DNA from 2 places in the Sinomonas sp. RB5 genome. Region 1 is predicted to be linked to the other one. Evidence: predicted binding sites of a transcription regulator. Region 1 holds the regulator's gene; the other holds the start of a gene.
What was found. The regulator Rex, encoded in region 1, represses fermentation and respiration genes when NADH is low (regulators of the CRP and FNR family bind a similar motif). The targets are predictions, from matches to a motif close to CTTGTGAANNNNTTCACAAG.

Region 1 (7,441 bases):
CCCTGCTCACCTCCGGGATGCGCAGGGCCGGCTGAGCCGGGCGCGGGTCGCGCCGGCTTCAGCGTCCCCTGAAGGGCCGGCTGAGACGCTCAGTCCACGAACGCCGTCTGCGGCAGCTCGGGATGGATGCGCCGGACGAGCTCGGCGGCGACGGTGTGCAGCTTGACGTTGCGGTTGTTCGACGCCCTGCGCAGGACATCGAAGGCCTCGTCTGCCGAGCATCGGCTCTGGGCCATGATCACCCCGATCGCCACGTCGATCACGGTCCGGTTCTGCATGGCGTGGGCCCGGTGTTCGGCGAGGTCCGTCTCATCCGCGAGCCGCACCGCCATCCGCAGCGCCCACGACGCCTCATTGCGCACGCGGCCCAGCAGGGCGAGAGCAGCGCGCCGCGTCCCTGGGTCCGCAGGCGGCGTGCCGACGAGGACGAGCGCCGCCGTGGCGGAGGGCCCGGCGGGCACGGGCACCACGAGCAGGCCCGCGTCGACGCCCCAGGCGGTCCCCGACGCCCAGGCGTCGGGCAGCCGCTCCTCGGACGCCGAGCGCGAATGCTCGAGCGCGGAGGCGAGGTACACGTCGTCGTCCGCGAGGCGCTCCTGGGTGAGCCGGACGAGCGAGGGGGCCGCCCCCGCCGTCAGCACTGGCCGGTTGCGGCGGTAGACGGCCAGTGCGGTGTCAGGCTGGCCCAGCGGGGCGAGGCGGCGGCCCGTGCGGTCGGCCAGGGCGGAGAGGAACGCGTCGAGCCCGGAGTACGCCAGCAGCAGGTGGATCAGATCGTGCGTGGCGGGATATAGCTCGGGCCGGGCGGCCATCGGTGCGCTCCTTCGGGGGCACGGCCGCCGCGGGAGCGTAGGCCGTGTGGACTGAAGTCGGCCCTTTTCCTGAGCACGGGCGGCGCTCGGCGCAGCCCCGTCGATCATCTTTGACGAAAGTCCGCGAACCGGTCAAATCTCGAGGCCCCCGGGACCCGCCACGAACGCCTCGATCCACCACGGAAGAGGGGACACCCGGGGCCGGCGTCCACTATGCGGGCTGTCTTTGGCGTCCCGGCGGCCCGGGAGCTACGGTGGGCGCATGTTCAAGCGTTGGTATGCGTATTTTGCGTTGGCTCTGGAGGGCCAAGCGTAGAGTTTCGCGTACCGACTTCCAGAGCCAACAGGGCAGGGACTTCACGGTCCTTGCCCTTTGCCATATCAACGGCAGGCTCTGGACCCCGCGGGGCCTGCAGATGAAGGACAGGACCCCATGAACCCCCAGCCCGCCGCCCCGACCGCCAGCTCCGCCGCGGCCATCTCCTCCACCGGCAACCTCCGTGTCGCCGAGTTCACCGCGCTCCCGTCCCCCGAGGAGATCCTCGGCGAGCTGCCCCTCTCGGACGGCGCCGCCCGGACCGTGGCCCGCGCCCGCGACGAGGTGCGCGCCATCATGGACGGGCTGGACGACAGGCTCCTCGTGATCGTGGGGCCCTGCTCCATCCACGACCCCGAGGCGGGCCTCGACTACGCGCGGCGACTGGCCGGCGTCGCCCGCGGACACCGCGAGGACCTGCTCGTGGTGATGCGGACGTACTTCGAGAAGCCGCGCACCACCGTGGGCTGGAAGGGGCTCATCAACGACCCCCACCTGGACGGGAGCCACGACATCCCCGCCGGGCTGCGCACCGCGCGGCGCTTCCTCCTCGACGTCCTCGCGCTCGGGCTCCCCACGGCCACCGAATTCCTTGAGCCCATCAGCCCGCAGTACACCGCGGACGCGATCGTCTGGGGCGCGATCGGCGCCCGGACCACGGAGAGCCAGATCCACCGCCAGCTCGTCTCCGGCCTCTCGATGCCGGTCGGCTTCAAGAACGGCACCGACGGCGGGCTCGGGGTCGCCGTCGACGCGTGCGGGGCCGCGGCCGCCGCGCAGGCCTTCCTCGGGATTGACGACGCCGGCCGGGCCGCCCTCGTGGAGACCGCCGGCAACCCCGACACCCACCTCATCCTCCGCGGGGGATCCGCGGGGCCGAACTACGGCGCCGAGCACGTCGCCGCGGCCTCTGCCCGGATGGCGGGCAAGGGACTCAACCCGCGCCTCATCGTGGACGCGAGCCATGCCAACAGCGGCAAGGACCACCACCGCCAGGCCGAGGTGGCCCTCGAGATCGGCGCGGAGCTCGCCGCGGGCGGCGAAGCGGCCGGTGCGGTGGCCGGCGTCATGCTCGAGAGCTTCCTCGTGGGCGGGGCCCAGCCGCTCGACGTGGCCGAGTTCGCTGCCGGCCGTGCGCAGCTCGTCTACGGGCAGAGCGTGACCGACAAGTGCATGGAGTGGGGCGTCACCGAGCAGGTCCTCGATCAGCTCGCGGGAGCCGTTCGGGCCCGCCGCGTTCCCAAGGGCCACTCCAGCAACTAGAGTTGTTTGTATGTCTGATTTCTCCTCGTCGCGGTTCCTCACAGTCGCTGAGGTCGCGGAGATGATGCGGGTGTCGAAGATGACGGTCTACCGTCTGGTGCACTCGGGGGAGATGCCTGCCGTGCGCTTCGGCCGCTCCTACCGGGTTCCGGAGGCCGCGGTCGAGCAGTACCTGAAGAACTCGGTCGTGGACGGCAGGACCGAGTCGGCCTGACGCGTACGGTATCCTGTTCAGGAACGTTTTACGTCACGTCACCAGCAGTTGGTTGAACGGCGCCCCTGTGCGCGACCCGGCCAGCAGCCCGGGGCACCAACTACCGGTAAGGAACTTTTCATGGGTTCGGTTATCAAGAAGCGCCGCAAGCGCATGGCCAAGAAGAAGCACCGCAAGCTGCTTCGCAAGACTCGTCACCAGCGCCGCAACAAGAAGTAGGCGCCCGCCCCTGAGGGGCGATGGTGGGTGGGGCCCGTTCCCTTCGTGGGAGCGGGCCTCACGTGCGTCCGGGCACCTTCCTTCCCACGGGGTGACTTCGCGGGAGAGGGGGCAGCCGGGTACAGCTACCGGCGGAAGCGGGCGTAGCCGCGCCACAGCCCGTACAACGCGCCGCCGACGGTGGCGGCCTTGAGCCCGAGCGTCGCGGCCCGGCGCCCGGCGCGGAAGTCGTAGATGGGCCAGTTGTGCGCATGCGCGTGCGCGCGCAGGCGCGCATCGGGATTGATGGCCACGGGGTGCCCCACGAGGGTCAGCAGCGGGATGTCATTGTGCGAGTCCGAGTAGGCCCAGCAGCGGTCGAGGTCGAGGCCCTCCCGCTCGGCGAGCTCTGCGGCGGCGGTCGCCTTGGCCTTCCCGTGCAGGATCTCGCCCACGAGCCGGCCGGTGTAGGCGCCGTCCTCGATCTCGCCCACCGTCCCGAGCGCGCCGGTGAGCCCCAGGCGGTCGGCGATGACGGAGGCGACCTCGATCGGCGTGGCCGTCACGAGCCACACCCGCCGGCCCACGCGCAGGTGCTGCTCGGCGAGGGCCTTGGTGCCGGGCCAGATGCGTGACTCGATGAATTCGTCGTAGACCTCGTGGCCGATCGTCTCGACGTCTACCGCGAGGATCCCGGCTCCGAGCGCGAGGGCCGAGGCCTCGATCGAGCGGACGTCCTCGAGGCTCTCGCCGCGGAACAGGAACGCCACGTGCTTCCAGGCGAAGCCGGCAGCGTCGCGGAGGGTGAAGGCGCCGCGTTCGTACATCTTGCGCGCCACGTGGAAGAGGCTGGCCCCCTTCATGAGGGTGTTGTCCACGTCGAAGAAGGCTGCCTCGCCCGGGCGCCCGAGGGGCGCGGGGCGCACTGGATCCAGCGCCTTCTTCTCTGCGGGCATGGTCCGAGTCTAGCGATTCACGGCTCCGCCACGGTCGCGCGCTACCGTGGAGGCATGCGCATCCCCGAGATCGTCCTCGTGACGAAGAGCCAGTGCCACCTCTGCGAGGCGGCGCGGGACGTGGTCGGACGGGTGGCGTCGGACGCCGGCCTCGGCTGGGAGGAGCGCAGCATCGATGACGACCCGGCCCTGCACGACCGCTTCGCCGAGGAGGTGCCCGTGGTGCTCGTCGACGGGGTCCAGCGCGACTTCTGGCGGATCAACGAGGCCCGCCTGCGCCGGACCGTCGAGGCGGCCCGCCAGGACTGAGTCCCAGCGCCCGGCCCGGCGCCCCGCAGCCCTTTTGGCGGCCGCCCCGCCCCGGTCCTAGAGTGAATGGGGCCGCCCAGACGGCGGCGACCGAGCGTATCGCGCGACAGGCGCAAGGCCCGCGAGGGAATGAGGTGGCAGTGGCAGGACGGTCCCAGTCGGGGAGCCGAGGCGCCGCGCCCGCGCCCGACGGGAAGCAGCTTCCGCCCGCGGTCGTCTCCCGCCTGACCGTCTATCTGCGCGCGCTGAACTCCTTCCTGGCGGACGGCGTGGACCGGGTCTCCTCGGACGCACTCGCCGAGGCGTCCGGCGTCAGCTCCGCGACGCTGCGCAAGGACCTCTCCCAGCTCGGCTCCTACGGCACGCGCGGCGTGGGGTACGAGGTCGAGAACCTCCGCCAGCACCTCTCCGTGGCGCTCGGCCTGACGCGCGACTGGCGGGTCGCGATCGTGGGCGCCGGCAACCTCGGCCGTGCCCTGGCCCGCTACGGCGGCTTCGGCACCCGCGGCTTCGACGTCGTCGCGCTGCTCGACACGGACCCGCAGATCATCGGCAACGAGATCGGCTGGCTCCGGATCTCCGACGCGGCCAACCTCGAGGCCGTCTTCCAGCGCACCCGCGCGAACATGGCGGTCCTCGCCCTCCCGGCGTCCGTGGCCCAGGCCGTGTGCGACCGCGTCGTCGCGGCGGGCGTCCGCAGCATCCTCAGCTTCGCGCCGACGATCCTCCAGGTGCCGCCCGGAGTGACGCTGCGGAAGGTGGACATGGCCACCGAGCTCCAGATCCTCGCCTACCACGCCCAGCGCGGGGAGGCCGGAGGGGAGACGGGGGCCTCTTCGGACCCCGACCCGAGGTACGACGCCGCCCCCCACCCGGGCGGGCAGCCCGCCTGAGGTGGGGGCCGGCGTCGTGCGCCGACTCCCGCGGGGCGTCAGGAAGCGGGGGCGCCGGCACGCCGGGGCGCCGCGTGCTCAGCGCAGGTAGCCGCCGCCGAGCTTGGCCGCACGGCGCGCGGCGATGTACTGGCTCGAGGGGCGCAGCCACGTGAGCACCGCCGCGGCGATGTACAGGGCCGCGGAGAGGAACCCGAGCACGTACACGAAGGCCGGCAGGGGGAAGGTGCGCGCGGTCGGGAGCGCCGTGGCGATGGCGAAGTTGACCACGTAGCCGAGGAGCGAGAGGCCCGCGAACACGGTCAGCAGGATGCGCACCCAGTTCATGCCGGCCCGGATCCCGAGCGCGAGCAGCACGGTGACCGCGACGCCGATGAGCGCGGAGATCCACAGCACGGGGGTCATGATGGCCGTGAACTGGCTGGCGAAGGCGACCGCGCTGGCCCGGTTGGCCCGCGTGGTGGACTGCATGAGGGCGGTGTGCATGTAGGTGCCCATCCAGTCGACGATCGCCGGGATCCCCGCGAGCGGTGCGACGGAGCTCGCGATGAGGAACCAGACCGCGAGCGTGATGGTCAGCGGGCGGGCGATGCCGACGGCGGGCATCCCGGGGAAGGATCCGCTGGGCAGCTGGCTCGGCCAAGGACCCTGGTACGAGCCCTGCGGCGGGGGAGGGCCGTAGTCCGGCGCTCCGTGCGGAGGGGGCCCCGGCTGGTACGCCGGGGGGCCGGACTGGTACGGGGGCGGCGTGGGCTGCTGGCTCATGGCGTCACTGTCCGTAGGGGTTGCCGAAGGTGGGTCCCTTCGGGGTGGTGTAGGGGTTGGCGAACTGGTTCTGGGCGGCGAGGAAGGCCGTCACCGCAGGCCGGAACAGGAGAACGACCGAGGCGACCGCGAGGCCGATGGTGATGAGGGAGAAGACCCCGCCCGCGAGGAACGCGCCGAGGGTGAGGCAGAGGAAGACGGTCCCGAGGATCCGCGCCCAGCGCCGGCCCCGCATCAGGAACACCCCGCAGAGCACGAGCACGGCGGCGTTGACCACGACCCCTGCCATGGCGAGCCACACGAAGGTGCTGATGATCTGGCGGAACTGCTCGAAGGTGATGCCCGACGACGCGCCGCCGGCGTCGTCGAAGAGGTTCCGGAGCGCGGACGTGGGCGTGTTCAGTGTGACGAACGTGGCGAAGAAGCCGATGACGACCTCGGCGGCCGCCGTGATGAAGATCAGCAGGGACGCCCGGCGGACCGCCGTGCGCTGGGCCTCGGGGCTCGGCACGCCGAAGCCCGGGGCGCCGTACCCGGGGGCGGCGGGCTGCTGCCACGGCTGGCCGTAGCCGCCCTGCTGGCCGTAGCCGGGCTGCTGCCCGTACGCCGGGGGCTGCTGCTGGCCGTAGCCGGGCTGCTGTCCGTAGGCCGGAGGCTGCTGCTGTCCGTAGGCGGGCGGCTGCTGCTGTCCGTAGGCGGGGGGCTGCTGCCCCTCCCCGAACCCGGGGGCGTACTGCCCGTACCGGGGGGCGGGCCTGGCGGCCGGGCCTCCGTGGTCGCCGGGCCCCGCCTGTCCTGGCCCGGCCTGCTCGGGCCCGGGCTTCTGATCCCCGTGGTGCTGCTCGGCGCCGTTCGGGGGGACAGGGGGCGTGCTCATGCGGGTCCAATCGTTGAAGGTGGCCCGACGGGGGAGCGTCCACGCGCCCCCGCCGCGTTGACCCCACTGTATCGCCAGAGGGCACCGGCCCGGCACCCCTCCTGTCGCCAGTGAGGGCGTGCCGCGCGCGGCGGACGCACTGCGCCTCCGGCCCGCGTCGGGCCGGCGGTCAGTGGGCCGGTTCGTCCACCGTTGCCGCCGCGATGACGGCAAGGCTTTCTGCGATGCTCAACAGTGCCGTAGTGCGGGCCTGTTCGAGGCATCCTGCGATTTCGGCGGAGCTGGTGCCCTCCCTCTGGGACGCTTCGAAGAAGGCAAAGGCCAGTTCGAGCGGCTCGTGTGCCATGGTCGGGTTCCCTTCATCTGCGTCAGCGAACCCCCCGGGGTTCCTCATTCCGGGGTACCCACGTCAGCTACCCACCGTCGCGAGTCTCAACCGTCCGCCGCGCAGATCGTCCCGCGCGGGCCGACCTACCCGCGACCGCCTAGGGGAAGATCCTCAGGGAGGTGTCCCAATTGAAGTTCTCATGGGCCGGGCTCACCTGGAGGCCGAAGACGAGGAGCATGAAGGCCTCCAGCTCACGCGATCGGCGCAGGGGCCCCGCATCGATCGGCCGCATCCCGGACTTGGCGACCAGGGCGCTCACCTTCTCCTTGGCCGTTTCGGAATCGCCCGCAATGAAGACATCCAGATGCTGGCCTCCCACCGAGCCAGACTCCAAGGTCGAGGCGAAGACCGTGTTGAAGGCCTTGACCACCTCGGCCCGGCCCCGGACCATCACGGCGACCTCCTCGGCCGACGACGTTCCCGCCGGCGTGAGCAGCCGGTCGAAGGTCG
Region 2 (7,441 bases), on a different contig from region 1:
ATCGTCAGGATCACCTTGTAGCCGCGGGCGGCGCCCACCATGGCCAGAGCGATGCCCGTGTTGCCGGAGGTGCCCTCCACGATCGTCCCGCCCGGCTTGAGCGCGCCCGCCTTCTCGGCAGCATCGATGATGGCCACGCCGATGCGGTCCTTGACGCTGTTGGCGGGATTGTAGAACTCGAGCTTGACCGCGACCTGGGCCTCCAGGCCTTCCGTGAGCCGGTTGAGCCGGACCAGCGGGGTGTTGCCGACCAGCTGCGTGACGTCGTCGTAGATGCGTGCCATGAGTCCTTAGCTTTCTGCAGTAGGCGTGACAGTCTGACCGTAGGGGCCGGCTGCGGCTTCAGCCTAGCCAGCGCGCCGGAGGGCGGCTAGGAAATCAGCCACTGAGAGTAATATTTTCTGGCCTTGGCGAGCTTGGGGTTGATGATCACGCTGCAGTAGCCCGCGTCCGGGTTCTTCGCGTAGTAGTCCTGATGGAAGTCTTCTGCAGGGTAGAAGGTGCCAGCCCGGCTCACCTCGGTCACGATCGGGGTGTTCCAGAGCGACTGGTTGCGCTCGATCGCCCGCTCGAACAGCTCCTTCTCCTCGTCCGTCAGGTAGAACATGGACGAGCGGTACTGGGTGCCGACGTCGTAGCCCTGCCGGTTGGGCGTGGTCGGATCGTGCAGGGCGAAGAACATGTCCAGGACGGTCTCCTGGGGAATGACCTCCTCGTCGAAGGTGACTGCGACGACCTCGGCGTGCCCCGTCATCCCGGAGCACACGCTGTAGTAGTCAGGGTCAGGGAAGTGGCCGCCGGTGTAGCCCGAGACCACCGAGGAGACGCCGCGGGTCTTCTGGTAGACCGCGTCGAGGCACCAGAAGCAGCCGCCGCCCAGAATGAAAGTCTTCATGCTGCCTACAATGTCCGCAGCCCGCGGAAGATTCCCGAGAGAGGACCTCGCCTCGTGACAGAGCAGAACGGCCCCGCCCCGCTGGAGGACGCGTCCACCGGCCCCCGCGCCGAGCCCGGAGAGGAGGGAGCCCCGGAGGGCACCCCCGGCGCCGCAGAGGGCGTGACGCTCGCCGACGTGCTCCTGGCCGTCGAGGAGCTGTGGCCCGAGTCCCTCGCCGAGGGCTGGGATGCCGTCGGCCTGGTGACGGGACGGCCGTCCCAGCCCGTGCGCAGGATCCTGTTCTGCGTCGACCCGGTCCTTGAGGTCATCGAGGAGGCCGCGGCATGGGAGGCGGACCTGATCGTGGCCCACCACCCGCTGCTGCTGCGGGGGGTCACGAGCGTCGCCGCGAACACCCCCAAGGGTCGCGCCGTGCACCGCCTCATCGAGTCGGGCACCGCCCTCGTGAGCGTCCACACGAACGGGGACTCCGCCGTCGGCGGCGTCTCCGATGTGCTCGCCGACGCGCTGGGGCTCGACGACGTCGCGCCGCTGACGAAGGCCGCCGCCGGCCTGCCCGAAGAGGGGATCGGGCGCGTGGGCGACCTCGGCGAGATCACGAGCCTCGGAGACCTCGCCGGGCGGCTCTTCGGCATCCTGCCGGCGGTGGCCGGCGGCGTCCGCGTCTCCGGCGACCGCGACGGGCTCGTCCGCCGCGTGGCCGTGTGCGGTGGCGCGGGTGACAGCCTGTTCGACGCCGTCCGCGCGGCCGAGGCGGACGTCTACATCACCGCGGACCTGCGGCACCACCCCGCCTCGGAGGCGCGCGAGGCGTCCGCGGACGGGCGCCCCTACCTCATCGACGTGAGCCACTTCGCGAGCGAGTGGCTCTGGCTCCCCGCCGCCGCCTCCGCGCTCGACAACGTGCTCACCGACCAGGGCCATAGCCTCGACATCAGGGTCTCGACGATCAACACCGATCCCTGGGACTTCATCCTCACCCCGGGCGAGGGATAGAGTCGCAGCCACCGGCCGCCTCCGCCCAGCCACCCAGGGCAGCGGCCCCTAAGGAGGAACGATGCCCAAGGCCCCGGCCGCCGAACAGCTCAAGCTCCTCGGGCTGCAGGCCCTGGACGCCCGGCTGCGCTCGCTCGAGGTGCGCCGCCGGAGCCTCGAGACGGACCCCCGGCTCGCCCCGGCGAAGGCCGCCCTCGAGCAGGCCTCGGCGGCGGCGGGCGAGGCCGACCGGGCGGTGGCGGAGGCCGAGGCGGAGCTTGCCGGGATCGAGTCGAAGGTCTCCGAGGCCTCCACCCGGATCGCGCGGGACGAGGATCGCCTCTACGCGGGGGGCCTGTCGAAGGACCTCGAGGCCCTCCAGAAGGACATCGCGGGGCTGCGTGCGCGCCAGAGCGACCTTGAGGACGCCGAGCTCGAGGTCCTCGAGCGGCTCGACGGCCTGCGGGCGGCCCAGGGGTCCGCGGCCGAGGCGCTCGGGGACGCGCGCGGCGCGAGCGAGGATCTCCGCGCGGAGCTCGATGCGCAGCTCGCATCGATCGCCGCCGAGCGGGCCACGGTGGCCGAGGAGCGGGCCGAGTATGCCCGTGGCATCGAGCCGGGCCTCGTGGGGATCTACGAGAAGACGCTGGCCAAGCGGGGAGTGGGCGCTGCGCGACTCTTCCACGGAACGTCCGAGGGCTCCGGCATGGCGCTGAGCCCCGGGGACCTGGCAGCGATCCGGGGCGCCGCCGAGGACGATGTGGTCTTCTGCCCGGACTCCGGGTGCATCCTGGTCCGCTCGGCCGAGTGGGGCTGAGCGGGCGTCCCTGCCCTCAGTCCCTGAGCACGAGCGCGAGGGAGTGCGGGCGGCGCACCGTGCCAGGGATGAGCTCCGCCTCCCACTTCTCTGCCGCGGCGGCGAGCAGGGCCTCCGGCGTGGCAGGCGCCTTGCCGCGACGCGTGAGCAGGTGCCTGACCAGGTCGCCTCGGTGGTGCTTGGCGAAGTGGCTCACGACGCTGCGCTTCCCGTTCCGCTCCCTGAACACGTCGACGGTGACGGTCGCGGCCGGCGGGGGAGCGTAGGCAGCGGCATACGTGCTCGACCGGCAGTCGACGACGAGCTCCCCGGCTGCGCGCTCCGCCAGTGCCTCGGCGAGGAGCGGCTTCCAGTACGAGGCGAGCCGCCCGAGCCCGGGCAGGGCCGCCGACATCGAGAGCCGGTACGCCGGAACCCTGTCCGCGAACCCCACCGCGCCCCACAGCGCCGAGACCACGACGACCCAGTCGTCGGCCCTGCGGCGCTGCGCCGGGGTCAGGCCCGCGTAGCCGAGGGCCTCGTACAGCACCCCCGAGTAGACGGCGTGGGCCGGAGCCGCCGGCTCCGTCGCGAGCCGCCGGTTCCGCTCGACGTCGTGCGCCAGCGACGGCCCGACGCCGAGCACCTCGAGGGCGTCCTCGCGCCCGCTCACCTCGGCGAGGGCCTCCAGTGCCTCCTTCCGGGCCACCTCGAGCTGCGGGAAGCTCAGCGAACCGAGGTCGACGGCGGGACCGGAGGGCGCGGGCGTCTTGCCCTCAGAGGGCGGAAGCAGGATCAGCACCACGGCATCGTACCCGGCGGCCGGCCGGACACCTGAAGGCCGAGCGCGGCCCTATAGACTGGGAACGAGAGGACAGGTCGGCCGGGCGACCGCGGGGCGGTCTGGCGTAAGCCAGGGCGCCGCGAGGAAAGTCCGGGCTCCGCAGGGCAGGGTGGTGGGTAACGCCCACTCGGGGAAACCCGCAGGCCAGTGCCACAGAGAACAGACCGCCGCGGACGGGCGCCTGGCGCCGCGTCCGCGGTAAGGGTGAAACGGCGGTGTAAGAGACCACCAGCTCCCCGGGCGACCGGGGAGGCTCGGTAAACCCCACCCGGAGCAAGGCCAGACAGGGCGCGATCGAGGGCTGCCCGCCCGAGCGCCCGGGTAGGCCGCTCGAGGCCGCCGGCAACGGCGGTCCTAGATGGATGGTCGCCTCCCGCGCCGGGGCAACCCGGCGCGGAGACAGAACCCGGCTCACAGGCCGGCCTGTCCTCACACCCCTACCGCATGCCCCCAGCGGGCGCTGTGAGTAGGTTCACAGGGCCTGGGGCGGCGGCCGTGCGGCAGCCTCAGTACACTGGAAGAGAACGTAGAAGTTCTCCACGGGCCGGGCTCTGCGATCGCAGGACCGGCTCTTTTCATGCCCGCTGACCAACCCCTGGACACCCACGGCGGGTATACGCACGACGGCGTGCGAAAAGCAGAGAAAGGCACCTGTGTGAGCACAACGACGGAAACCGCACTCGGCACGTGGATCGGACGCGAGGCCGCCGCGGAGGAGATGATCCCGGTCATCGGCCGGCTCTACCGCCAGAACAACGTGGTCACCTCGGTCCACGGCCGCAGCCTCATCAACCAGTCCGTGGTCGGACTGCTCAAGGCCCACCGCTGGGCCCGCCAGATCGACAGCGAGGAGCTCGCCCTCGAGGAGACCCTCCCGATCCTCAAGGCCCTCGACACGCTTGAGCTCGGGGCCGCCTCGATCGACATCGCGCGCCTGAACGAGGCGTTCCGGGCCGAGGGGCAGACCCTCTCCCTCGAGGACTTCCTGCGCGCCGAGCTCGCCGAGGTCGTGGGCAAGCACGGCGCCGACCCGCGCAAGGGCACCGACGTGGTGCTCTACGGCTTCGGCCGGATCGGCCGCCTCGTCGCGCGGATCCTCATCGAGCACGCCGGCGGCGGCGCTGGCCTGCGGCTGCGCGCCATCGTGGTCCGCAAGGGCTCCGAGAAGGACCTCATCAAGCGCGCGAGCCTCCTGCGCCGCGACTCCGTGCACGGCGCCTTCGAGGGCACCATCACGGTCGACGAGGAGAACAGCACGATCCTCGCCAACGGCACGCTCATCCGGGTCATCTACTCGGACAGCCCGGCCACCGTCGACTACACGCAGTACGGCATCGAGGACGCCATCGTCGTCGACAACACCGGCAAGTGGCGCGACGCGGAGGGCCTGGCCCAGCACCTTCAGAGCAAGGGCGTGGCCCGCGTGCTCCTGACCGCCCCGGGCAAGGGCGACCTGCCGAACATCGTGCACGGGATCAACCACACCTCGATCTCGGCCGCCGACAGGATCGTCACGGCTGCCTCGTGCACGACCAACGCGATCACGCCGGTCCTGAAGGCCATCAACGACAAGTACGGGGTGGTCCACGGCCACGTCGAGACCGTGCACTCCTTCACGAACGACCAGAACCTGATCGACAACTTCCACAAGGGCGACCGCCGCGGCCGCGCCGCCGGGCTCAACATGGTCCTGACCGAGACCGGCGCGGCCAAGGCCGTGGCCAAGGCCCTGCCCGAGCTGGCCGGCAAGCTCACCGGCAACGCGATCCGCGTCCCCACCCCGGATGTGTCGATGGCCGTGCTGAACCTCAGCCTGGACAACGAGACCACCAAGGACGAGGTCAACGCGTACCTGCGCGAGATGTCGCTGCACTCGGACCTGCGCAAGCAGATCGACTACATCGACTCGCCCGAGGTCGTCTCGAGCGACTTCGTCGGCTCGCGCCGCGCCGGGATCGTCGACGGCCTCGCGACCATCTCGACCGGCAAGAACCTCGTGCTGTACGTCTGGTACGACAACGAGTTCGGCTACAGCTCGCAGGTGGTGCGTGTCCTCGAGGACATGGCCGGCGACCACGCGCCGTCGTTCCCCGTGCAGACCGCCGCCGACGAGTACACCCTGGCGACATCTCGGTAGCAATCGGCGGGGAAGCTGGATTCGGCGACGGCCCAGGGGCAAGATGCACCTATGGAAGCAACAGAGCATGAGAGCACGCTCGAGCACGCGCTCGACGTCGCCAAGGCCAACGCCAAGCAGGCAAAGCTGCTCGTGGACCACGCGAAGGCGGCCCTCGCGCGCGGGGACGTGAGTCCCGAGCGCGTCGCCCAGCTGGAGGAGCTCCAGCGGGCGGCGGACGAGGATCTCCAGCGGGTCATCCGCGAGCAGTAGGTCCGTCCCGACACGATGCGCGAAGGGCGCCGCACCATCCGGTGCGGCGCCCTTCGCGCGTCCTGGTCGGCCCCGCGGGGCCGTGCCTCAGATGTGCTCGTGCACGTCGTGGTCGTGGTCGTCATGGCCGAACGGGTCCGGGTCCACCCCGGGCATCCACGTCAGGCCGGGGACGCCCCACCCGTGCTTGCGCGCCGCCCGCCGGGCCTTCTTCGCGTAGCGGTCGATCAGGCGGTCCACGTAGAGCTTGCCGTCGAGGTGGTCGTACTCGTGCTGCATGACCCGGCCGAACCAGCCCGTCGCCACGAACTCGAGCGGGCGTCCGTCGCCGTCGAACCCCTCGACCTTGACCCACTCTGCGCGCTGCAGCGGGTAGCCCTCGCCCGGGAAGGAGAGGCAGCCTTCCTCGTCCTCCTCGGGGTCCGGCGCCGCGCCGGGGACCTTGGAGAGGGTCAGGCGCGGGTTGACGACGACGCCACGGGGCGGCACGCCGTCGTCATTGTTGAACTTGTACACGAAGACCCGCAGCCCGACGCCGATCTGCGGGGCGGCCAGGCCCACTCCGTGGGCGGCCTCGTTCGTCTCGTGCATATCCTCGATCAGGGCCCGCAGGGCGCCGTCGAACTCGGTGACCTCGGAGGCGCGGCGGTGGAGGACAGGCTCCCCCCAGATGGTGATGGGACGGACGGCCACGGATCGGCTCCTGTTCTGTGCCGGGCATTCGCCCTCACGGATCGACGGGACGGCGAGGGACAACGACGAGGCCGCCGGGGGACATCCCCGGCGGCCTCGTGGTGACCGGAGACCCGGCCTCTTCGGGGTGAGTAACGGGGCTCGAACCCGCGACCTTCTGGACCACAACCAGACGCTCTGCCAACTGAGCTATACCCACCGCGTTCACTCTCGGGAGATGGGCCGAGCTCGCTCAGCCGTCCTTCCCCGTGAAAGCAACGAGAAATAGTCTACCTGCTCCGCGCCGGTGCTCATGACCAAAACGGCGGCTCCGGACTAACTTTTTTCTGCGGCCTCGGGGCTCGCGGGCGTCCCCGTGCCGGTCGCGCCCGAGGAGATCCGCTCCGCGGCTTCGCGGGCCGCCGAGGAGTCCGGCCCGGGCGCGGGGACGAACACCGTCTCGCGGTAGTAGCGCAGCTCGTCGATGGAGTCACGGATGTCACCCAGGGCACGGTGGTTCCCGGTCTTGGCCGGCGCCTGGAAGTAGGCCCGCGGGTACCAGCGCCGCGCGAGCTCCTTGATGGTCGAGACGTCGATGACGCGGTAGTGGAGGTACTCGATCACCTCCGGCATGTCCCTGGCCAGGAAAATCCGGTCGGTCCCGACGGAGTTGCCGCCGAGCTGGGCCTTGTTCGGCTCCTTGACCCACGCCCGGATGTAGGCCATGACCTCGGTCTGGGCGGCCTCCATCGTCATGCCGCGGGGCAGCTCGTCGAGCAGCTTGGACTCGGTGTGCATGGCACGGACGAAGTCGCCCATGCCGGCCAGGGCCTCCTCGGAGGGCTTGATGACGACGTCGACTCCGTC

Region 2: the regulator Rex is predicted to act here: its motif matches at 3,973-3,992, upstream of ACVWWH_RS10080 (glyceraldehyde-3-phosphate dehydrogenase).

What each region holds. Positions count from the first base shown of each region.
Region 1 is NZ_JBSSGJ010000001.1:151,614-159,054, forward strand. Features, by position in the region: gene ACVWWH_RS00705 (hypothetical protein) at 1-35, shown strand, start outside; gene ACVWWH_RS00710 (ANTAR domain-containing protein) at 90-812, opposite strand; gene ACVWWH_RS00715 (3-deoxy-7-phosphoheptulonate synthase) at 1,246-2,391, shown strand; gene ACVWWH_RS00720 (helix-turn-helix domain-containing protein) at 2,402-2,605, shown strand; gene ACVWWH_RS00725 (30S ribosomal protein bS22) at 2,726-2,824, shown strand; gene ACVWWH_RS00730 (HAD family hydrolase) at 2,950-3,759, opposite strand; gene ACVWWH_RS00735 (glutaredoxin family protein) at 3,814-4,068, shown strand; gene ACVWWH_RS00740 (redox-sensing transcriptional repressor Rex) at 4,209-4,961, shown strand; gene ACVWWH_RS00745 (hypothetical protein) at 5,040-5,726, opposite strand; gene ACVWWH_RS00750 (hypothetical protein) at 5,731-6,603, opposite strand; gene ACVWWH_RS00755 (hypothetical protein) at 6,773-6,949, opposite strand; gene ACVWWH_RS00760 (NADPH-dependent F420 reductase) at 7,089-7,441, opposite strand, start outside.
Region 2 is NZ_JBSSGJ010000007.1:98,111-105,551, reverse strand. Features, by position in the region: gene cysK (cysteine synthase A) at 1-284, opposite strand, end outside; gene msrA (peptide-methionine (S)-S-oxide reductase MsrA) at 371-895, opposite strand; gene ACVWWH_RS10100 (Nif3-like dinuclear metal center hexameric protein) at 977-1,894, shown strand; gene ACVWWH_RS10095 (zinc ribbon domain-containing protein) at 1,956-2,690, shown strand; gene ACVWWH_RS10090 (YaaA family protein) at 2,707-3,471, opposite strand; RNA gene rnpB (RNase P RNA component class A) at 3,545-3,943, shown strand; gene ACVWWH_RS10080 (glyceraldehyde-3-phosphate dehydrogenase) at 4,091-5,650, shown strand; gene ACVWWH_RS10075 (hypothetical protein) at 5,702-5,902, shown strand; gene def (peptide deformylase) at 5,990-6,595, opposite strand; tRNA gene ACVWWH_RS10065 (tRNA-His) at 6,722-6,794, opposite strand; gene orn (oligoribonuclease) at 6,911-7,441, opposite strand, start outside.